4 regions of the Alteromonas sp. ABE4_545 genome follow, and region 4 is predicted to be linked to each of the others. Evidence: predicted binding sites of a transcription regulator. Region 4 holds the regulator's gene; each other region holds the start of a gene.

Region 1 (3,139 bases), on a different contig from region 4:
AGCTGCGTGATGCCGGCATTGATGTTGAGGTGAATGACGAAGTTTATCCCAATGGTCGTTTTGCGCGCTTATATGACCCAGAAGGTACCCCCATTGAATTGTGGGAGCCAGTATCTCCTAATGCCTAAGTAACTACGTACTCACATAAAGGAAGCGGTTATGAGTACCACCCTGAATATTGCAAATAAAATACTGAGCCTAAAAGGCCAAATGAACATCACTGATGAGCAAGACTCCCCCCTGTTTACGGCCCGTGGAGAATGGACGTTTTTCCGCACTAAATGGGGGTTGTTCCAAGGAGAGCAACAGGTTGCACATATCGAAAAGAAACTCTTTTCATGGTCACCCACTTGGCTAATCACCGGACACATTGGCAGCTTTACGTTGAAACGGAAAATCTGGTCGTGGACACGCAAATACCATGTAATTGACGGCCCTTATGACGGCGCTGAAATTAAAGGTAATCTTTGGGACCTAAAATTTGACATTTCTCATCAGGGACAGCAAATAGCTGCGATCGCAGACAAGGTTTTTAGCTTGCGAGATAAAGCACAAATTACCGTGCATGATGATCGCCCAGACGGGGTTATTTTTACCTGTATCGCTATAGTGGCCGCAAGGCTGGATAAAAGCGCAGAAACCAGCGCAAACAGTGATGGATAACAATCGCATATGCAATTCAAAGAATATATTGACGGTTTTAAAGAGATTAACGAGCTGCCGAGAGAACAGCAGTTTGTTTTACTAGAGCAAGCCCATGAGCAAGTGTACCAAGGCGGCTTTTTTAACCCTATGTCCTTAGTACATACATTTACTCCCATAGTGATGATTGCTATCTGTGTGAGCCTCGCCGCATGGTTAATTGGCACTGCGGCTTACGTATTGATACCCGCAGGCGCTGTTGGCCTATTACTCGCGAGAGTGATTATAAAAGAGACGTACACAAAACGATTACATACCGCGCTGATATCGCACTTAGCCACTTCATTAAACACTGAACACGGCATACAAAAACGCCGTTAGTGAAAACTAACGGCGCTCTAATGAATTCGCAATGTATTGCTTAGCGAGCTATACGACGCCCCATAAAACCAAAGGCAGCAAGTATAAACAAACCATACATACTAGTTGGCGCATTTACAGAAGGTAAATACACCTCTTTGTAGAGTTTTTGTGACAAAGCATCTTCAAAAGTTTGAAAGTTTGCTGCTGTCATATAAAACCCATTTCCCGCTGTTGTGAAATTCTGCAAGAAAGTTTCGCTTACAGCAGTTCCTACACCAATCGCATTAACTGTTACGCCCTCGTCTACAGCATTACTCGCGGCAGAAATAGCCGATGCATTGTAGTAAGGCGTGGTGCCAATTGACACATCAATCACCATGCGATCACTTGTAATGCTGTTGGTGATCAAATCTTCCACAGCGTAGTTTACAGCGTTACCAACACGTGTAGATCCACCGGTCAGATAAGTCATAGCAGCGATTGTCGCCGCTAAACCTTCCGCAGCAGTATCAGAATCAATGAGTACACTGGTAGCAACCTCAGACACCTGATTTGAAAACTGGTAAACCGACACATACAAGGTGTCAGCTGAAGATACATAGTTGGTGTAAAAATCATCTGAAAAAATTGACGCATAGGCATCGCGCTGCAATGCGAAGTTAGACGAGCCTAACGCCGTTGAGCCGTCTATGACCAAAGCCAGCTCAATAACCGCCGCTTTTGCTCCGCTCAATGGTAAAAATAACAAAAACGCACCTATCGCAATAAGTACTTTTTGTTTCAACAATTTCAACATGGTTTTTCCTAGAAATGATAGGTAGCGAAGACTGCTACCAAGCCTCACCGTAGAAATGCAAAACGCAAGCCAAAACCGCAAAGCCAAGCAACACACCATTTAATCAACTAAACTCACCGCCATGTGTAAAAAAATGCGACACAAAAAGCATAAAAACAACATATTTAAATCACTGTTTTTATTTATTTTTAATCGACACAATAATAAATTTTAATTGCCACACTGAAAAAACCAACACAAATATATAAAACTATAAATTTATTATAAATGCGCGTAATATTCTCCTACCAACAGAACCCGTTAGAAAAATCGCGCTATTAAACCCAATCGGCCCTTTTATTTTATCCATACATAAGCCACTATTAAGCATACTCTAGTCACGCAGTACAATATGTGTATGGATTTACGACATAACCTTTTACGCCATTGGTTCGCCATTACGGGCGTACTTGTTTTAGCTTCGGGTTGTGCAAGCACGGATAAAATGGTGGATGCGCAATACGATAAAAATAACGAAAACACCTTGCCCCCATTGGCCGTTTTTTATGATTCGCCAAGCGAAGAGTTAAGCAAAGCATGTAAAAGCTTCAACGATGAGTCGGCATTTCAATATTGCCATGTCAATGTTGTCGAGCCTCAGTATTACTATCAAAGCTTGGCAGACTCAAAAATGTTTCAAGACGTGATGTTTGCCGACAAAGAAGCCGAATACAAAGTCGCATTCTCCACTGTTAATTTGCATTCGGAAAAGGCTGCTGAATTATCTAATATTGCGTTGTCGAGTGCGTCGTTGTTTTTGATCCCCATGACATCAGAGCAAGAAGTGCGAGCCGAAGTGTCTGTGTATTGGCGCAATGTCAAAATAAAGCAATATGACTACCAATTGCCTTATGTGTCTAAAACCTCATTGTTTACTCAGCTCGATGAAGCTGACAAGCGTTTCTCTCAAAATCTGGCCTCACATTTCATCGCTGATGCGCAAAAAGACAACCTTTTTTCTAGTGAATACCTCGCTCAAGTTCTTCAGTCTAGCGACTACACGGCAAGCCTGAATGTACCTGTAACCATCGCCGATTTTCAACGCGTTGAGCAATATACCTTTCGCGATCCTTTCTTCGGAACCATGATCACTTACATGAACCCCGATTACCTCAATGATAAAATCGACTTGTTTGTGTATCCGATCAGAAAAATTGATTTTGCTGATCACCAAACGGCACTGGCTGAAGAGTCGGCCAATATTCGCAAAGAGATTGAGTTAGTGATACGAGAGCAAGCCTGGACAGACTTAACGTTTACCGACGTGAAAACCATGCAACAAAGCGTGGAAGGAGCGCA
Region 2 (3,139 bases), on a different contig from region 4:
CCCGCTCTGGCAAGTACACGCTTGTGCTTGTCGATTACCCATACCCGGGAATCTGCGTACTTGAGCCCTGATAATATTTGTTCAATTTCTGGTGATGGCGTCACAACTGTGCCGAGTGCGTCGGTTTGGTTCGGGTCGGCGGTGCCGATGGCATATTGTTTATTTCGTCGCAGAGGGTCATCAACATCGACCAGTGCAAATGCCAATGAGCCTGATGTCATTTCCAGCGGGAAGCGCAGTTCTATGGTGTAGCCTGTTGCGGTTTCTAACCAGCGACCCTGAATTTCCAGAGCGTTGTTTTCGGCGCGAAAACTATTGGGGTCTTTCGGAAGTGTGTAGGCGTTTACCCAGCCTGCATCATAGGGCGAGATAATATAGCGATGAAGTTCGCCTTCTTTATCGGTTAGTCCAATCAAGAGATGGTCACTTTGGTCTACCGCCAGTGAAGACTTTTGTCGCCACACAATGTGATCATCGGTAACGTAAAACATGGCGTATAAAAACTGTTTATACCGGCCTACCATGTGATCGAATGACAAAGTCACGGGGGCGTTTTTCGCCTCTTCAGAAAACCAGGTCACTACTTGAGATTGGTCGTAATGCCCGATCAATGGCGCCACGGTTTGCCAGTCGGTGAGTTTGCCGTCTAGTTGTATGGGCAACTCAATAGGCGGAGCGTATAGGTCTGTACCGGGTCGAACATTTTGTAGGTAAGACGATTGACTATCGAATAACGCTGGGCGCTCATGCAGCGCGGTGGCGACGGCTCTGGCTGTGCCAATCATGGTTTGCTCTTGGCCAATGCGTAGGTATTGTTCCAACTCCCAGACGTATTTATAGCCTAACCAGGGGATCGCAAACAAAAACAGCGATAATACTAAGAGCTGTAGTCGAATTGAAAAACGCAGTTTCACGCGCTTAGGCCTGCCAACGATAACCCATACCGTAAACGGTATCGATATGGTCAAAGGTGTCGTCGAGTTGAATAAACTTTTTACGCATTCGTTTAATGTGCGATGTAATCGTGGAGTCATCTACCACCATACGAGATTCATCCATCAACTGTTGACGGCTTTTTACATGGCCGGGATGTTTGATTATGGCGTGAAGCATCCAGAATTCAGTTACCGTTAGTGCAACCGGCTCTGCCTTCCACGTTACTATCATACGGCTCACATCAACACGTAAATGCCCAAGGTTAATAATTTCACTCTGTTGCTTGGGCTCTGCAAGTAAATCGGTACGTCGGAACAAGGCCGCCACGCGTGCGAGTAAATGGGCCATACTGATGTCTTTGGTCAGGTAATCGTCTGCACCCATGCGCAAACCACTGATCGTATCAACGTCGTTGTCTCGTGCTGTAAAAAATATAATAGGGAGTGTTTGTGAGAGCTGTCGAATTTGCTGGCACAGCAAAAAGCCGCCTTCCATTTCATCCTGTAAGCCAATATCAATGATTGCTAAGTCAGGTAATTGTTGGGCAAAAGCCTCGCTCGCTGATGGGCGGTCCCCAAAGGGGATAACTTTATAACCTTGGCTTTCCAACGCGACCGTATAGTTGTCACGAATAGCAATATCATCTTCCACAATTGCAATGGTTTTTGGCATCTGGGTAATCCTTAATTTTATTTTGATGACACTCTATATCAGTTTTTATTGTCGTACCTGACTACGGCAGAATTTCAATGAATTTCCATTTTCGTGCCATTTTTCTGCCATATTATCACGCCGTACCTTGTACAAATATGGCTTAAGTTACTGATTCGGCGCGTGCTGCCTTAGTTCGGCATGTTTTGTCATTATCTTTCATTGCTTTGCCATAACCTCGCCCGCTCCTTGCCATGAATACCCGTTTTAATAGAACCATCGAAAGTTTTTAAATTTAAACAAGCAACGGAGAAAGACAATGCGTAAGACAATTATCGCAACTTTACTTATCACGTCTATGGGTGCTGTATCAACTTCAACTTATGCTGAAACAGCACAAGAAAAGCAGGAGCGCAATGAAGCAGTAGGCATTGGTCTTGGTACTGGTGCCGTGATCGGTGGCTTGGTTGCTGGCCCCGTTGGTGCCATTGTTGCTGGAGTATTCGGCGCGGCAGTAACGAATGATCACTATCAAGACGAAGAAATTAAAGAGCAAGAACAAGAGTTGGCGATGAAAAATCGTCAGCTATCAGAACAAGAGCAAGAGTTACTGGCAATGCGTGACTCTATAAGCGACCTGAAACAAGAAACGCGTACGACTCACGTAGTGGTTGAGGAAAATAAGGAACTACCAATTATGACGGTTGAAAGTAATGTTCAGTTCACCACGGGTTCTTACACCATTGCGAAAGACTACCAAGAGCAGTTAGACCTGATAGCCACAGCGTTAAAGCGTTACCCAGGTTTACAAGCAAAACTAACGGGTCATGCTGACCAGCGCGGTAACGAAAAGTATAACCAAGCATTGTCTATGCAACGTGCAATCAGTGTGAAGCAATACTTGGTTAACCATGGTGTGAGTGAGAACCAACTTATCACGGTAGCGCTTGGTGAGAAAAACAGTAACAACGAAAACATCGAAACAGCATTTTTCGATCGTAAGGTGGTGGTAGAAGTTTCTGAAAATCCGGAAGCATACGCCGCAAATCGATAGTCAATACAGCTTCCTCACTGTGCGTTGCTTAGGGCTCAGGGAATAGAGCCTCATTTTTTCAGGATGATTGGGTAACGAATGGTGAACTGGTGACCCCAACTAGCCCGCTTGATAGTGAATCATCACTTGATGGCGGGTTTTCCTTTTCTATCGTCTCTTCACTCACACACCCCGTCGGATTCCTCACCCTATTGCCTTGAAATATGGCAAAATGACGGCACTTAGCATTACCTACATAATCGTGTTTACAACACGCTGAACTTCCAGAACACAAATTCACAGGCAAATTGAATGAAAGCGTTAGCAATATCTGGGTTAACTAAAACCTATCGCGGTGGCGTGCATGCCTTAAAAGGCATCGACCTGACCGTAGATGAAGGCGATTTTTTTGCTTTGCTCGGTCCAAATGGTGCGGGTAAGTCAACGACCATCGGTATTATCAGTTCTTTGGTTAACCCAAGTGACGGCCAAGTGTCGGTGTTTGGTTATGACCTTGAA
Region 3 (3,139 bases), on a different contig from region 4:
CTGCCGGGCGGGTTTTTCGTGTCAGTACAGACAACCTTAACGGCGCAGAACCTGATCGCGATGCTTTTACGGCCGATGTGTTTGCCCAACTCACAGAGTATGTGAAACATGGCTTTCCACCTCGAGCAGCCACTTTTATGTCGGTGCTCGCTACGCATTTTAATGTTCCAGCACTGACTTTGGCGATGTTAGAGGAGCTTGCACCATGACCACTAAAACATTTCGCCTTGGCGTATTAGTTAACCCATATGCAGGTATTGGTGGGGCACTGGCGCTCAAAGGCAGTGATGGCGCAGAAGTTCGTCAGCAAGCGTTGGCCAACGGTGCCGAACAGCTAGCGCCTAAAAAAATGACTACCGCTTTGCTCGCATGCGTAACCAGCGCGAGTGAAGTGCAAATAGTGACGGCTGCCGGTGACATGGGCGAGTCTGCCTGCCAAGCTGCTGGTTTGGCTTGTGAGGTGATTTACACGCCGGCAAATAGTCAAACTGAAGCTTTTGACTCGGAATGTGCGGCCGAAGCACTGGTTAATCACGGTATCGACTTATTGCTGTTTGCCGGAGGTGATGGTACAGCTCGAAATATTTGTGCCATGGTGGAGCAGCGCGTGCCAGTGTTGGGCGTACCCGCAGGATGTAAAATTCATTCAGGGGTATACGCCGTTACGCCTTCAGCGGCGGGGCGTGTGGTGCATATGATGATCAACGGTGAGTTAGTCAGCGAACGCGATGCCGAAGTACGCGACATTGACGAAAATGCTTTTCGGGCTGGCAAGGTGTTAGCTAAGCATTACGGTGAAATGCGAGTACCCAACGAATTGACTTACGTACAAGCCGTGAAAATGGGCGGTAAAGAGAGCGAAGAGTTGGTGCTGAACGACATAGCCGATCACATTATTGAGCTGATGGAAGATCATCCCGACGATTATTTTGTGATGGGTTCTGGTTCAACAGTGGCGAATGTCATGGACTTGCTCGGATTAGATAACACTTTGTTAGGTGTAGACGTAGTCAAAGGCCAAACACTCGTTGCCAGTGATGTGACTGCGGGCGAGTTAATCGACCTAACCAAAGGGCATCCAACCCGTGTGGTGATTACCGTTATTGGCGGGCAAGGGCATATTTTGGGCCGTGGCAATCAACAGCTTAGCCCCATGTTTTTGAAGCAAGTAGGGCGTGACGCATTAACGGTCATCGCTACCAAAGCAAAATTGCAGGCGCTCGCAGGGCGCCCACTTATACTCGACACCAGCGACCCCCAGCTTGATTTAGCGTGGGCGGGCCGCATATCAGTGATCACCGGTTTTCATGACCGTGTGCTTTATCCGGTAAACTAAGGACCACAGATGGAAGAACAAATTCAAGCCTCACCAGAGGTAGTAGCACAACTTCGACGTATTGATGACGAATTAGATGCAGTTGTTGATCATGGTGATGATGAATATTTGTTTATCGCGAGTTACTTGCAAGGGCATTACGCTGTGATTGCGCGTGTTCTTGAGATGGAAAGCGATGCCTCGTTACAAGAGTTAGACCGAAGAATGCAAGCAAGCTTTACGCGTGCATTCGAAAACAAAGAGCTTGAGATAGCAGACCAAGATAAAGTACAAACGTTGTGGCAGCGTTTATTGACGGCGGCAAAGTAAGTCGCCCTTTTTCGGCAGAGCAGGGCAAGGCTTTGCCGTTAATACCTCCCCTTATTTTACATCGTCGTTCGTGACTTCACAGTATTGAACACATTGTTTTGTTGGTACGTTTTTTGCGAGCAGTGCTGTCGAGTTTTTATAATCGCAATTTTTTGACGGTGCACTTTCATGATGGCTAAACGTTTACTACACACAGCTGGCTATATTGGCCTAACCTTATGCATGTTGACTGGCTGCGCGTCAGATAACAGTCAAAACATGACACAAGCGAATACTACCCCCTCTTCAGCATTGGGGAATGTGGAATACTACACCTACGTGTTAGCCAACGAGCTATTTGCTGGGTTAAGCCCCGCGCGTCAATCTCGGTATGCGGTTGTGGGCTTTGTACCTGTTGATAGTATGGAATACGACCCCAATTTGCAGCATCCCCTTGCGGTATTAGGGCATCAACTGGAAGAGGGGTTGATCACCGAAGCGACAAAACGCGGATTTATCACTCAAGAGTTTAAGCTTACGAACGATATATTAATCAGTGATAATGCAGATCGCGTGTTTTCGCGAAACATTGACCAACTGTCAGCCAGTGACAGAGTGGATTTTTTCATTACCGGTACTCTGGTGTTTCAAGAATCGGGTGCCATGGTCAATGCTCGAATAATCAGCGCGCAATCAAAAGATATTGTGGCGGCGGCTACACGCTTTTTCCCAGCTGATTTATTCTGGGAGCAAGAGCAGGTGACATCGCGTAATGGGCGGTTGTACCGAACCGAAGACAAGGGGTAACGGGCTATGAATCCGATGAAGAGTTTGAGTGCAATTGCGCTGTTAACATGTACGCTATCAGGCTGTGCTGTGTTTAGTGACGAAGACGAAACACAAGCTAACGAAACTGAAATCGGCCGTTCTTTGAACATTGTTGATATTTCTGCCATGGACCGAGCGCCCGTTGCGCAAGTGAGCGCGCAGGCCGACGAAGCCGACGATTTTGGTGCGCTGGGTCAACCTTCGCTTTATTCCAGTGTACAAGGTGCGTATAAAGGTCGCCCGCTAACTAAGCACATTGGCGATTATGTTAAGAATATGACCCAAGACCTAGTGTCTAATATGGAGTATGTGTCTAACAAAACGCCCGTCGGGGTGACAAACTTCGCGTTACTAGACTCAGACTTACAGCAAACAAATTTGCTTGGTCAGCAGATGGCAGAATCGTTTCTTCACGAACTGCACAAGTTCCGCATTCCCGTACTCGATTTTAAAATGACCGATTACATCCGTATTACTGAGCACGGTGATTTCGTGCTCACCCGTGACTATTTGGAAATAGACGGTAGCTTGCCCATTGAATACGTGCTTACAGGTACAATGGCTAAGCACCAAGGTGGGGTGATGGTGAACGCGCGTATTGTAGGGCTTGAGTCACGCGCGGTGGTTGCCAGTGCGCAAATGCTGATCCCTTTCTATGTTGTCGATGCACTAATCCCTAGTGACGGT
Region 4 (3,139 bases):
TTGTTCTTCAGGAACCAGTAAACTAAAAAAGATATCGACGGGTTTATTATCGATAGCATCGAACTGGATGGGAGGTTCGCTGGTGACAATAATGGCAATGACTCTGTCCAAGCCAGGAAGCCGACCATGAGGGAGCGCAATACCATTACCAATACCTGTACTACCCATTTTTTCACGTGCTAATAAGGCCGTGAGTACGTCTACTTTGTCGACATTTGGGGTCGTTTTTTCGGCGATATCGCTAATGATTTCGAGAATTCTTTTTTTACTATTGCACTGAACCGCACACTCGGTGCGGTTCAGGCTAACAATGGCTTTAATATCCATGCTGTCTTAATTAGTGTTTTTTAAGCTTTTCTTTATGCTTGATCACTTGACGGTCGAGTTTATCGACCATGCTATCGATCGCAGCATACATATCGGTGTTTTCAGATGAAGCAAATACTTCTGCTCCACTCAAATGCATCGTGGCTTCGGCTTTTTGGTTGAGTTTCTCAACATTTAATATCACGTGCACGTTAGAAATATGATCAAAATGACGCTCAAGTTTGCTGAACTTGGTATCGACATAAGTACGCAAAGAATCTGTGATCTCAATATGATGACCAGTAAGGTTTATTTGCATAGTCGTCTTCCTTTTGGTTTGCAGCTTAATTAAATTAAGCTCTTGCGTTGGTTAGACGGTGGAATCGATAACGATTCCCGGTATTTTGCTATTGTCCGCCGGGCTACTTTAATGCCTTGGTCGGCCAACAATTGAGCAATCTTGCTGTCGCTGAGCGGTTTAGCTGGCTTTTCAGCCGCCACCAATTTTTTGATCAATGCACGAATAGCCGTTGAAGAGCATTCACCACCCGATTCAGTGGCAACATGGCTAGAGAAGAAGTATTTCAGTTCAAAAATACCTCTAGGTGTGTGCATGTACTTCTGCGTGGTAACACGCGATATCGTAGATTCGTGCATGTCCACCATTTCAGCTACGTCGTTCAGTACCATAGGCTTCATCATTTCTGGCCCATGTTCAAAGAAACCTAACTGTTGTTGTACGATACAGTTCGCTACTTTTAACAATGTCTCGTTGCGCGACTCCAAACTTTTTATAAACCATTTGGCTTCTTGCATATGAGAACGAATGAATTGGGAATCACTGCTGCTTTTCGAGTTTCGACTCATGGCTGCGTATTGCTGATTCACATTCAGTTTTGGCAGGCTGTCGGGGTTTAATTCAACACTCCAACGGCCGTTCTTTTTCGCTACCGATACGTCAGGAATCACGTATTCGGGTTCTTTTGTCACTAACGCACTGCCCGGGCGAGGGTTTAAGCTCTGGAGCAGTCGCATAGCTTCGCGTAACTCGTCTTCTTTCAGACGCGTTTTACGCATTAAGGTTCGATAATCTTTGCTGCCAAGTAAGTCAGTGTACTCTTGAATCAGCATTTTGGCTTCGGCAAGCCAAGGCGTGTCGGGCGAGAATTGCTTCAATTGCACCATCAAGCACTCTTGAGGTGAGCGCGAGCCAGAACCGATTGGGTCAAACATCTGAATGCGTTTAAGCACGCATTCCACTTCATCAAGCTCGACAGGCTCTTCTAGGTCTTCGTCTTCATTTATGCTGTTGAGAATATCTTCGATAGGCGAAGTGAGATAACCAGATTCGTCAATGGAATCAATGATGGCAATGGCAATAGCGCGGTCGAGGTCGCTGAATGGCGTGAGACGCATTTGCCACAATAAGTGCGCTTGAATATCGTCTGTTGTTTCGCCTTGATAAACGTGTTCATCGTCACTGCTTGAAGACGACGATGCGGGCGCTGATGAGGCCGAATAGTATTCATCCCATGTACTGTCGATAGGCAGTTCGTCGGGCAGTTCGTTTTTTTCTAGCGCATCACCACTTTCAATACTGTCTGAAGAAGACACCGTCGTCGACTCACCCTCAGTAAGCTTGTCTAAGTTACTTTTCTCTAGGTTGTCGAAATCGCTACCCTCTTCAACTTCAAGTAATGGGTTAGCGTCCAGCGCTTCCTGAATTTCCTGCTGGAGGTCTAGAGTGGAAAGCTGCAACAGCTTGATCGCCTGCTGGAGCTGCGGCGTCATCGTTAACTGTTGGCTGAATTTGAGTTGTAAAGATGGCTTCATCTACTTCTTATCTTAATACGCTTTAACCTGTAGTAGCTGGTTAGACAAATATTCCTTTGATACCCTAACTATAGCCTGAATTGCTCACCTAGGTATACATCCTTCACTTTTTGATTACTCAAAACGTCTTCGGCAGTACCCTGTGCAATTAACTCTCCGTGGCTCACGATGTAAGCTTTTTCGCATACATCCAGCGTCTCTCTAACGTTATGATCGGTAATCAAAATTCCGATGTCTCGATCACGCAAGTGTTGGATTATCTTCTTTATATCATTAACCGATATAGGATCAACACCAGCAAATGGTTCGTCCAACAAAATAAATTTGGGATCGGCGGCAAGTGCCCGTGCTATTTCTACTCGGCGGCGTTCGCCCCCTGATAAACTCATCCCTGTACTATTACGTATATGGTTGATGTTAAATTCATCAAGTAGTGAATCAGCTTCGCTTTCACGCTGGGCTTTTGTCAGCGCTTTGCGTGTTTGTAAAATCGCCATGATGTTTTCATACACGGTGAGTTTACGAAATATAGACGCTTCCTGAGGTAAATAGCCAATACCTTGTCGAGCGCGCTCATGCATCGGTTGATGCGTGAGTGAATGCTGGTCGATGGTAATGTTCCCTTTGTCTAAAGGAACAAGACCGACAATCATATAAAAGGTGGTGGTTTTACCCGCACCGTTGGGGCCGAGCAAGCCAACAATTTGTCCGGTTGATACTTCCAAACTTACATCGCGCACAACTTGGCGAGATTTATAAGATTTGGCGAGATGGGTCGCGGTTAATGTTGCCATTACTGCTCCGGTTCCTTTTCTTTCAACTGGTTAAATGACTCTGGGCTTAGTACGGTTTCAACCCCTTCACTGTCTGCGGCGCGAACTTGCTCTTTAATTAAGTCGAAAACAATATTATTACTGGTCATTTTAATGGTGTCGCGATCCAGTTTGGCGTCGCCAGCCATAGTCAATATGCGGTTGGCCACTTCATAGCGGATCTCGTT

The links. The regulator sigma-54, encoded in region 4, starts transcription at its own class of promoters, with help from an activator protein. The targets are predictions, from matches to a motif close to GTTGGCACGNNNNTNGNNT.
Region 1: ACXAH6_RS07360 (DUF1194 domain-containing protein) is a predicted target of sigma-54. The motif match lies at 1,857-1,875, and genes of this name have one in related genera.
Region 2: pdsR (proteobacterial dedicated sortase system response regulator) is a predicted target of sigma-54. The motif match lies at 1,691-1,709, and genes of this name have one in related genera.
Region 3: ACXAH6_RS12480 (FlgO family outer membrane protein) is a predicted target of sigma-54. The motif match lies at 1,746-1,764, and genes of this name have one in related genera.

What each region holds. Positions count from the first base shown of each region.
Region 1 is NZ_JBSWYY010000005.1:219,729-222,867, forward strand. It holds gene ACXAH6_RS07345 (VOC family protein) at 1-128, shown strand, start outside; gene ACXAH6_RS07350 (LURP-one-related/scramblase family protein) at 160-663, shown strand; gene ACXAH6_RS07355 (hypothetical protein) at 673-1,023, shown strand; gene ACXAH6_RS07360 (DUF1194 domain-containing protein) at 1,064-1,801, opposite strand; gene ACXAH6_RS07365 (hypothetical protein) at 2,199-3,139, shown strand, end outside.
Region 2 is NZ_JBSWYY010000045.1:4,992-8,130, reverse strand. It holds gene pdsS (proteobacterial dedicated sortase system histidine kinase) at 1-914, opposite strand, end outside; gene pdsR (proteobacterial dedicated sortase system response regulator) at 919-1,608, opposite strand; gene pdsO (sortase-associated OmpA-like protein PdsO) at 1,907-2,641, shown strand; gene ACXAH6_RS19745 (ABC transporter ATP-binding protein) at 2,933-3,139, shown strand, end outside.
Region 3 is NZ_JBSWYY010000012.1:78,097-81,235, forward strand. It holds gene ACXAH6_RS12465 (elongation factor P hydroxylase) at 1-209, shown strand, start outside; gene ACXAH6_RS12470 (ATP-NAD kinase family protein) at 206-1,336, shown strand; gene ACXAH6_RS12475 (YfcL family protein) at 1,346-1,645, shown strand; gene ACXAH6_RS12480 (FlgO family outer membrane protein) at 1,814-2,431, shown strand; gene ACXAH6_RS12485 (FlgO family outer membrane protein) at 2,438-3,139, shown strand, end outside.
Region 4 is NZ_JBSWYY010000006.1:60,407-63,545, forward strand. It holds gene ptsN (PTS IIA-like nitrogen regulatory protein PtsN) at 1-327, opposite strand, end outside; gene hpf (ribosome hibernation promoting factor) at 338-625, opposite strand; gene ACXAH6_RS07890 (RNA polymerase factor sigma-54) at 655-2,139, opposite strand; gene lptB (LPS export ABC transporter ATP-binding protein) at 2,208-2,933, opposite strand; gene lptA (lipopolysaccharide transport periplasmic protein LptA) at 2,933-3,139, opposite strand, start outside.